3 regions of the Mesorhizobium sp. WSM4844 genome follow, and region 3 is predicted to be linked to each of the others. Evidence: predicted binding sites of a transcription regulator. Region 3 holds the regulator's gene; each other region holds the start of a gene.
The links. The regulator LexA, encoded in region 3, represses DNA repair genes until DNA is damaged. The targets are predictions, from matches to a motif close to TGTTCNNNNTGTGTTCNG.
Positions count from the first base shown of each region.

Region 1: ruvC (crossover junction endodeoxyribonuclease RuvC) is a predicted target of LexA. The motif match lies at 1,510-1,527, and genes of this name have one in related genera.
Region 2: AC0L2A_RS33475 (helicase-related protein) is a predicted target of LexA. The motif match lies at 2,251-2,268, and genes of this name have one in related genera.

Region 1 is NZ_JBVVQB010000002.1:35,878-39,136, reverse strand. It holds gene AC0L2A_RS02325 (alpha/beta hydrolase) at 1-107, opposite strand, end outside; partial or broken gene AC0L2A_RS02320 (LysR family transcriptional regulator) at 512-1,389, shown strand; gene ruvC (crossover junction endodeoxyribonuclease RuvC) at 1,569-2,078, shown strand; gene ruvA (Holliday junction branch migration protein RuvA) at 2,089-2,709, shown strand; gene AC0L2A_RS02305 (AbrB/MazE/SpoVT family DNA-binding domain-containing protein) at 2,751-3,026, shown strand; gene ruvB (Holliday junction branch migration DNA helicase RuvB) at 3,026-3,259, shown strand, end outside.
Region 2 is NZ_JBVVQB010000080.1:10,491-13,749, reverse strand. It holds gene AC0L2A_RS33475 (helicase-related protein) at 1-2,075, opposite strand, end outside; gene phbB (acetoacetyl-CoA reductase) at 2,835-3,259, opposite strand, start outside.
Region 3 is NZ_JBVVQB010000006.1:61,511-64,769, reverse strand. It holds gene AC0L2A_RS07615 (ComEC/Rec2 family competence protein) at 1-1,149, shown strand, start outside; gene lexA (transcriptional repressor LexA) at 1,143-1,895, opposite strand; gene AC0L2A_RS07605 (molybdopterin molybdotransferase MoeA) at 2,000-3,205, opposite strand; gene moaC (cyclic pyranopterin monophosphate synthase MoaC) at 3,205-3,259, opposite strand, start outside.

The sequences.
Region 1 (3,259 bases), on a different contig from region 3:
AGAGGCGCCGCACTGAAGGTGGCGACGCCGGCACCGGTCAGCTTCAAAAGCTCGCGCCGGTGGATTTCACGCACTGACGTTTTCGTATCAGGGCTATTCGCAGTCACTTCTGATCTCCTGTAAGTTTGGCTTGGAGTTGAGCCACTCGCTGCCTTGGCCAGTCCTCTTCGGGGCTTGAGCAGACGCCGCCCATTTCCGATCAGCATGATTCCGATGCCAGCCAGAATCACGCTGCCGACGAACGTGGCGGAGATCGTCAGGCCATCCAACAGCACCCCTCCGACGACCGCGCCCAGAAGGTTCGAAGCCTTTGATCGCCACGACCGTCAGGCTGCCGGCGGTCTCTGGCATCGTCCGCATTTTGCGACATCCATGTCATCCAGATCACCGACATGGCGGTATTCGTCGCTCCCCAGAGTGCAACCTAATGGCTTTGGAATATGTCGAGTAGCCCTCGAAATCGGCATGGACTTATCGATAGGGTCGAATAATCTGAGGCGGAAGGAGTCTCATGACCAGAACCGACCTCAACCAACTGACCTGGTTCCAGGCTGTCGCCGAGGAGCGCAGCTTCACCAGGGCTGCGGCAAAGCTGGGCGTGGCGCAGTCGACGCTCAGCCATACGATCAAGCAGCTCGAAGCGCGCATGGGCATCCGCCTGCTGACGTCGCAACGACGATCGCGGGCGAACGGCTGCTGCATGCAATTGCGCCGCGCATCGCCGAAATCGAAGACGAGATCGCGGCGCTGACGGCGCTCCGCGACAAGCCGTCAGGCTCGATCAGGCTGACCCTGTCCGACCATGCACTCGAAAGCGTGGTCTGGCCCAAGCTCAAGCCGGTGCTTGTCGCCTATCCCGATATCAGCGTCGAACTGATCCTGGACAGCACCTTCCGCAACATCGTTGAGGAAGCCTTCGACGCCGGCGTCCGGATTGGAGAGAGCGTTGAGAAGGATATGATCGCGGTGCGTATCGGTCCCGACTGGCGTCTGGTAGCCATTGCTTCGCCTGCCTATCTCGCCGCGCATGGTGTGCCCGAGCACCCGCAAGAATTGATCCGGCATCTCTGTATCAACATGCGTCATGAAAGCGCCGGCGGTCTTTACGCCTGGGAGTTCGAGAAGGATGGGCAGGCGCTCCGCGTTCGAGTGAACGGTCAACTGACCTTCAATAATACTTATGCCATGATCGATGCGGCGGCCAGTGGATACGGCGTCGCCTACGTCCCGGAGAACATCGTCGAGCAGCACATCGCACGTGGCAAGCTGGTTCAGCTCCTGGACGATTGGTCGCCGTTTTTTGAAGGCTATTTCCTCTACTATCCGAGCCGTCGTCAAAATCTTCCCGCGTTCAAGGTCATCGTCGATGCGCTACGACATCGGAATTGAAGCGAGGGGATCTACGCGCGGCTCACGGACCCAAATGTCCGCTCCGCTTCGGTTCTCGCAAACCACGCCGTCTGTCTCGTCAGAACGAATTCTCAAACAGCCTGTGGGACGCAGCGGAATCGTTTCTGGTTTGTTCACATTTCGCTGGCATCGCTGTCCGCCACGGGTAGACTTGGCGGATGGGGGAAACGATTCGCATCATCGGCATCGATCCGGGGCTGAGGCGCACCGGCTGGGGCATCGTCGAAAGCCTCGGCAACTCGCTGCGCTTCGTCGCCTCCGGCACCGTGCGTTCAGACGACAAGGCGGCGCTGGCGACACGGCTTTGCCAGTTGCATGACGGGCTTGCCGAGATCCTGCACGCCGCCATGCCGCACGAGGCGGCGGTCGAGCAGACATTCGTCAACAAGGATGCGGCCGCGACCCTGAAGCTCGGCCAGGCGCGCGGCATCGCCATGCTGGTGCCGGCGCTGGCCGGCCTGGTCGTTGCCGAATATGCGCCCAACGCCGTCAAGAAGGCGGTGATCGGCGTCGGCCATGGCGACAAGAAGCAGATCCACATGATGGTCAAGGTGCTGATGCCGAAGGCGACGTTCGACACCGACGATGCCGCCGACGCGCTGGCCATTGCCATCTGCCACGCGCATCACCGGCAGAGCGTTGTCTATAGGTTGGCGGCGCTGGCATGAAGGACCACACATGATCGGCAAGCTAAAAGGCACGCTGGACGAGATCGACGAGGATTTCTGCATCGTCGACGTGCACGGCGTCGGCTATGTCGCCCACTGCTCGACGCGCACGCTGGCCGCCTTGCCGGCCCCCGGCGAGGCGGTGGTGCTGTTCATCGAGACCTATGTCCGCGAAGACATGTTGAGGCTGTACGGTTTCCAGTCGGTTCTGGAGCGCGAATGGTTCCGGCTGCTGATGAGCAATGTGCAGGGCGTCGGCGCCAAGGTGGCGCTGGCCATTTTGTCGACGCTGGCGCCGGCCGATCTCGCCAATGCCATCGCGCTGCGTGATATTGCCATGGTCAGCCGCGCGCCCGGCGTCGGTAAGAAGGTGGCCGAGCGCATCGTCACCGAACTGAAGAACAAGGCGCCGGCCTTTGCAGGCGCTGCCTCCGGCACCATCGGCCTGAAGCAGGAGCTTGGCGAAGGCGTCGCGCCGGCGCCGATCACCGACGCCGTCTCGGCGCTGGTCAATCTCGGCTATTCGCGCGATACGGCCGCCAATGCGGTGGCGGCGGCGCTGAAAAGCGCCGGTGAGGACGCGGATGCGTCGAAGCTGATCCGCTTCGGGCTGAAGGAACTGGCGCGGTGAGACCGTTGCCCGAGAAATAAATTCCGACTAGGAACAAGAGCATGGGCAGATATGCGGGCTTGACCTCCAGGGGGCAGCTTACGATTCCAAAGAAAGTCCGGGACGCGTTGTCGCTCAAGGCGGGCGATACGGTTGCGTGGACGGTCATGGACGGTCTTCTGATAGGAACGCCGCGCAATCTTAGATTTGCCGACCTTGCCGGATTTCTGGGCAATCCGCCCGGCGGGCCTGCCACGCTGGAGGAAATCGACGCCGCGCTAGGGGATGCCGTCGGTCGCCACGCCGCCGGCGATCGCGATGGAAGTGGGCGCGCCTGATGAGCCTTTCGCCACGCCTCATTGCTCCCGACAAGCGCGGCGAGGACGCCGAGCAGACCTTGCGTCCGCAGACGCTCGGCGATTTTGTCGGCCAGGCGGCGGTGCGGGCCAATCTCAAAGTGTTCATCGAGGCCGCCAAGGGCCGCAGCGAGGCGCTCGACCATGTGCTGTTCGTTGGCCCGCCCGGCCTCGGCAAGACGACGCTGGCGCAGATCATGGCACGCGAGCTCGGC
Region 2 (3,259 bases), on a different contig from region 3:
GGCTTGATCAGCGCCGGCACGAAGACGTGGTAGGCGCCGAAGCGCACGCCGAGCCGGCGCAGGGCGGCGCGGCCCTCCTGGTCGAGCGACTTCATCTCCTCGGCGATGTCGCGGCGGTTGATGAGGCCGAAATTCTCGACGAGCTGGAAGGCGATGCCGCGGCCGATGCCGGTGATCTGCTCGGCGTTCTTGAGGTCGACCAGCGGCTTCAGCAGCGACTCGATCTGGAAATTGACGAAGCGCTCGGCGCGCGCCGCGACCTTGTCGCGGGCGGGACCGGTGAGCTGCTCGTCGGCCAGCAGCACCAGGCGCGGCTTCAACGGCTCGTCGCCTGCGACCAGCGTGCCGATCGGCGCGCCGATCCAGCGCAGCGTGCCATCGGAGCCGAGCGCGATGTCGCCATTGGCCGAGGCGCCGAAGCGTTCGGCCCGCGCCTCGAATTCGGCTGCAAGCGCCTTCTGGGCTGCTGTGCGCACCGCCTTGGCGTCCTCGCCGCCGGCGCTTTGGTCCGCGGTGAAGCGGAACCCCTGCAACTCGCCGACATGATGGCCTTCGACGAGGACGGTTCCGGTTGGACTGATTTCGGCTTCAGGCATGGTATTTTCTCTAAGGCGCCGCATGAGGACGGAAGTCCTGCGGTCTACGAAGCGTTTCGTCAACCGCTCATGCAGCGCATCCGACAATCTGTCTTCGATTTCGCGCGTCTTTTCCTGCCAGTGTGCCTGATCGGCCAGCCAGCCGGGCCGGTTGGAAACGAAAGTCCAGGTGCGGATCTGGGCGATCCGGTGCGACAGCGTGTCGATGTCGCCCTCGGTGGTGTCGGCGCGGCGCACCTGCTCGGCCATGTAATTCTCATCGACATGGCCATGCCTGGCAAGGTCCATGTAGATCGAGGCGATCAGGTCGGCATGCTGAGCCGGGGCGATCTTCCTGTAATCGGGAAGGGCGCAGGCCTCCCACAACAGCGCCACGCGCCTGGCGTCGGTGGCAAGCGTCCGGATGTCCTCGTCGCGGGACAGATGTTCGAGCGCCTGCGCATCGACCGCCGGCAGCGCGCGCGTCAGGCCTTCAACCGGCGCGTTGGTCTCGATCGAGCGCTTCAGCGCGTCGAGGTTGGCGAAATCGAAACGCGCGGTGCGCCATTGCAGCACCTTCACCGGGTCGAAATCATGCGCTTCGATCTTCTTGACTAGTTCCTCGTCCAGTGGATCGACCTGGCCGGTGACGCCAAAAGTTCCGTCGCGCAAGTGGCGGCCGGCGCGGCCGGCGATCTGGCCGAGCTCGGCCGCCGTCAGGTTGCGATACTGGTAGCCGTCGAACTTGCGGTTCTGGGCGAAGGCGACGTGATCGAGATCGAGGTTGAGGCCCATGCCGATCGCATCGGTGGCAATCAGATAATCGACATCACCCGACTGGAACAGCTCCACCTGCGCGTTGCGGGTGCGCGGCGATAGCGCGCCGAGCACGACTGCCGCACCGCCCTGCTGGCGGCGGATCAGTTCGGCGATGGCATAGACCTCGTCGGCGGAGAAGGCGACGATCGCCGTACGTCGCGGCAGGCGGGTCAGCTTCTTCGAGCCGGCATAGGCGAGATGCGACAGCCGTGGCCGCGTCACCACCGACACCCCCTTCAGCAGACGCTGGAGGATGCCGTGCATGGTCGCTGCGCCGAGCAGCAGCGTCTCCTGGCGGCCGCGCAGATGCAGGATGCGGTCGGTGAAGATGTGGCCGCGCTCGAGGTCGCCGGCCAGCTGGACCTCGTCGACGGCAACGAAGGCGGCGTCGGTCTCGCGCGGCATGGCTTCCACGGTGCAGACCGAATATCTGGCGCCGTCGGGCTGGATCTTCTCCTCACCGGTGATGAGGGCCACCTTGTGAGCGCCGACTTTTTCGCAGACGCGCGAGTAGACCTCGCGGGCGAGCAGCCTGAGCGGCAGGCCGATAATGCCGCTTTCATGCGCCACCATGCGCTCGATGGCGAGATGGGTCTTGCCGGTGTTGGTTGGCCCGAGCACAGCGGTCACGTCGCGGCCTGACAGGATCAGTGGCTCAGTGTGTTTCGGCTGGATGTTCATCGACCTGGAAATTAAGGCTCTCTGCCTCGCGTTGTCGGGAGCGCGCCCCGTGGTGGCGCGGGTGACAGCCGACACATAGGGATTTCGGGCGCGAAGCGAAAGCAGAATATTCCGATGGCAGCTCGAAGCCTTCCGTCGGCGTCGATAATCCGTTTCGCCGTTTCGATTTAACAGTTGGAACGAGTCTGGAACGAATCGGCTACGAATCGCTGACTCGCGCAGATTCAGGTTTTGTTCACGGCTACATCTGGATTTTTCGCCGGCGAGTCTCACCACATGCTGAATCGCCGAACTGGCCCGTTTCATGCAGGGCTGACGTCGCCGTTAACCTTTGCCGCTGAACGATCGACGCAGGTCGGCGGGCATCATCCAACATTCTGAAATTATTAATTCTTTCCTAACGCGCCTTAACGATTTGGGGATGTTTTCAGCCTTTGTCGTTAACGGTGCGCTCAAAGCCGGAACGAAACGGCTACGAATCGGCGCTGGCGCATGTTTCCCGGTTTGTTCACCCCAATATGTTGTGTCGTGAACAGGTTTTCCACCTGTTATCCACACGCTGTGAACAGGGTTTTGCACAGGCTGCGCGGCCGCCGCTAATTTTTGCGTGCCGCTTCGGCACAAATCGGCGTCACGCCCATCGGTCGGCGCAGTCGCTGACCAGGCTGCCAGCAATGCAAAACGGCCTGGTTCAAGCCTCTCCCATGGCATAGCGCTGCCGCAGCGGGCTGCAACAGTCACCGGCAACAGGCCGACGCCTCAGGTGATATATTGGCCGCCATTGGCTGAAATGGTCGAGCCGGTGATGAAGCCGGCATCGTCGGAAGCGAGGAAGACGACGCAGCGTGCGATCTCTTCCGGCTCGCCGAGGCGGCCGACCGGGATCTGCGGGATGACGCGCTCATTGAGCACCTTCTCGTCCATCGCCCTGACCATCTCGGTGGCGATGTAGCCGGGGCAGATGACATTGACGGTGATACCGACCCGCGCCCCTTCCTGGGCGAGCGCCTTGGTGAAGCCGATATCGCCGGCCTTCGACGCCGAATAATTGACCTGGCCGGTCTGGCCTTTCTGGCCATTGATCGAGGAGATGGTGATGACGCGGCCGAACTTGCGGTCGCGCATGCCGACCCACAGTGGGTGCGTCATGTTGAAGACGCCGGAAAGATTGGTGTCGACGACCT
Region 3 (3,259 bases):
CCGCATGAGGTGGTCGGCGCAAGTTTCCAGATGTCCTTCGCCGCGACTGCGGCTCTCGTGGGCGCCTATGCCGGTTGGTCCGACTACCGGGCCGACAAGGCCAAGGCGCCGCGACAGCGACGGTCACCGGTCGCTTTCGTCACGCGCAAACTCGTCGCTGGGGCAGGCACCATCGCAATGACCTCCATCATTGCCGGCAGCGCCACCGCGCTGTTCGCCATCTGGCACTTCCAGCGCGTCTCGCCGCTCAGCCTGTTCGCCAATCTGGCCGTCATGCCGATCGTCACGATCGTCATGTTCCTGGCCGTCCTCAGCGCCTTGGCAATGCCTTTCGGCCTCGACGGCCCTTTCCTCTACATGATGGGCAAGGGCCTGACGGCGATGATCGCAATTTCGGGATGGATCTCGGAGCGTTCGCCGGTCGATGCAGTCGGACTGATTTCGTTGCAATCGGTCCTGCTGGTGACAGTCGCCCTGGTCATAGCCACGATGGCGACGACATGGCTGCGGCTTGCCGCACTTCCCTTTGCGCTCGCCGGCCTGCTGACGATTTCCGAGACGCGCACCCCCGACGTGCTGATTTCGGAGGATGCGCATCTGGTGGCGCTGCCGATCGGCGGCGGCGAACTTGCCGTCAACCGGATGCGTTCGAACGAATTCACCACCGACAACTGGAAACATGCGCTGGTTTCAACAACGATCATCGAGCCGGAGACATTCGAAAAAGGAGATGTGCAGTTCGACATCGCCGACCCGGCCGACCTGCCGTCGGGAGCGCCTTTCACCTGCACTGCCGGCCTGTGCTTGGCCCGGCATCCGTCCGGCGCGCTCATTGCGCTCGCCGACGACCGGAAAACCGCGCGGCCGGCCTGTGCCTTTGCGGATTTGATCGTCATCGACGACGCCACAGCCTATTACAAACCCTGCCGCAACCCGCTGGTTCTCGTCGTCACCAAACGGCAGCTCGCTCGCATGGGCAGCGCCGCCGTCTTCTTCGATCCGCTATCGGCGACGACGCGCGCAGAAATCCGTTTTGCCGTCAGACAGCCATACAGGCCCTGGCATGAGCAGCGGCGATTTTCGCGCGAGGCAAGGGGCCTGCCTCCATACCGCAGGGCCAAGAAACCCCAGAAGCCTGCCCTTCAGTAACGCCGGATCAGTCCGACGAGCTTGCCCTGCACCTTGACCCGGTCCGGCCCGAAGATGCGCGTCTCGTAGGCCGGATTGGCGGCTTCCAGTGCGATCGAGGCACCTTTGCGGCGGAATCGTTTCAGCGTCGCTTCCTCCTCGTCGACCAGAGCGACAATGATCTCGCCAGGCTGGGCGGTGTCGGCGTTGCGGATGATGACCGTGTCGCCGTCGAAGATGCCGGCCTCGATCATCGAATCACCCTTGACCTCCAGCGCGTAGTGGGTGCCGCCGGTGATCATGTCCGGTGGCACCGAGATCGAATGCGTCTGGTGCTGGATGGCGTCGATCGGCACACCGGCAGCGATGCGGCCCATCACCGGTATGGAGACGGTGGCAACGACGTCGTCGTCATTGCCGGCAGCACGCATGCGCGAAGGCGCCGGCTTGATCTGGCGTCCGAGGCCGCCCTGTCCAAGCCCGCCCTGGCCAAGGCTGCCTTGAATGACGCTCGGCGAGAATTTGCGCGCCGCATTGAGGCCCGGCGCGATCGAATCGGGCAGCCGCAGCACCTCCAGCGCGCGGGCGCGGTTGGGCAGGCGGCGAATGAAACCGCGTTCCTCCAGCGCCGTGATCAGCCGGTGGATCCCTGATTTGGAGGCGAGGTCGAGCGCTTCCTTCATCTCGTCGAACGAGGGCGGAATGCCGCTTTCCTTCAGCCGTTCGTGAATGAACATCAGCAGTTCATGTTGTTTGCGTGTCAGCATCGCGACCCCCAACAGAATCAGAAAAACAAACCCAGAACAAACACTATCTGTTCCAGTTGTGTTCCGCAACCATTTAAAGTTTAATGAATGTGTTGACGGTTTGTTCAGCGTAGCATCAGCACGCTGCAGGCGGCGCCCGCTGCGGCTGCGGGAGCGAATGGCTCGCGCACGACCAGTCCGTTGGCGTCGGCCAGCATTCTGAGCATCGAGGAATCCTGGATACTGAACGGCGTTGCCTCAAGCGTGCCGGCTTCTTCCTTCACCACCGCGCGTACATAGTCCTGCCTGAGATCGTTGGCCGGCATGGCGGCGCCGAGCCGCGCCTGACGCATGTCCTGGCGGAAGGCGCGGCCGCCGAGCCGCGCCAGCAGCGGCTTCAGAAAGAGCTGCGTGCAGACCAGGCTGGCCACCGGATTGCCGGGCAGGCCGATGCAACGGATGGCACCCAGCCGCCCGAACATCAGTGGCTTGCCGGGCCGCATGGCGATTTTCCAGAAATCAAGCGCCATGCCTTCGCCGGTCAGCACGTCATGGACGAGGTCATGGTCCCCGACCGAGGCGCCGCCCAGCGTGACGATGACGTCCGCGCCTGCGTCGACGGCTTTTGTCACCAGCGCGGCGATCGCCTCCTTGCGATCGGGGGCGATGCCGAGATCGAGTGCGCTGGCGCCGACCGAGCGGGCCGCGGCGGCGACGCCAAAGGCATTGGAGGAGATGATCTGGTCGGGGCCAAGGTCGCTGCCCGGCGGCAGCAATTCGTCGCCGGTGGCGATGATGGCGACCAGCGGCCGTTTCACCACGCGGACCTGCTGGTGGTTGGCCGACGCCGCCAGCGACAATGCCGCCGGATCAAGCAGGCGGCCTTTCTCCAGCAGCATGTCGCCCTGCGAGAAATCGAGCCCGAGGCGGCGGATGTTGCGGCCTTCAACCGTCGGCGCGGTCACTTCGACGATGCCGCCACCGAGGTCGCGGACATTCTCCTGGATGACGATGGTGTCGGCGCCTGCGGGAAGCGGCGCGCCGGTGAAGATGCGCACGGCCTGCGCCGGGCCGACCGTTCCGGTAAAGCCGCGACCGGCCGGCGCCATGCCGATCACCGAAAGTCTCGCGGGCACGGACGCGACATCGTCGGCCCGCACGGCATAGCCGTCCATGGCCGACGCGTTGAATGGCGGCTGGGTGCGGAGCGCCATGAGCGGCTCCGCCAGCACGCGGTCGGCGGCATCCATCAGCGCGACGCTTTCAGCCTGCAAGGGCGCAGCATCCGCAAGCAGGTGCTCGAGCGCCTCGGCGACCGCAAGCAGCGCCATTATTGGCCTGCCCCCTGGGCATCCGCCTTGTAGTCGGCGGATTTGCCGCCGGTC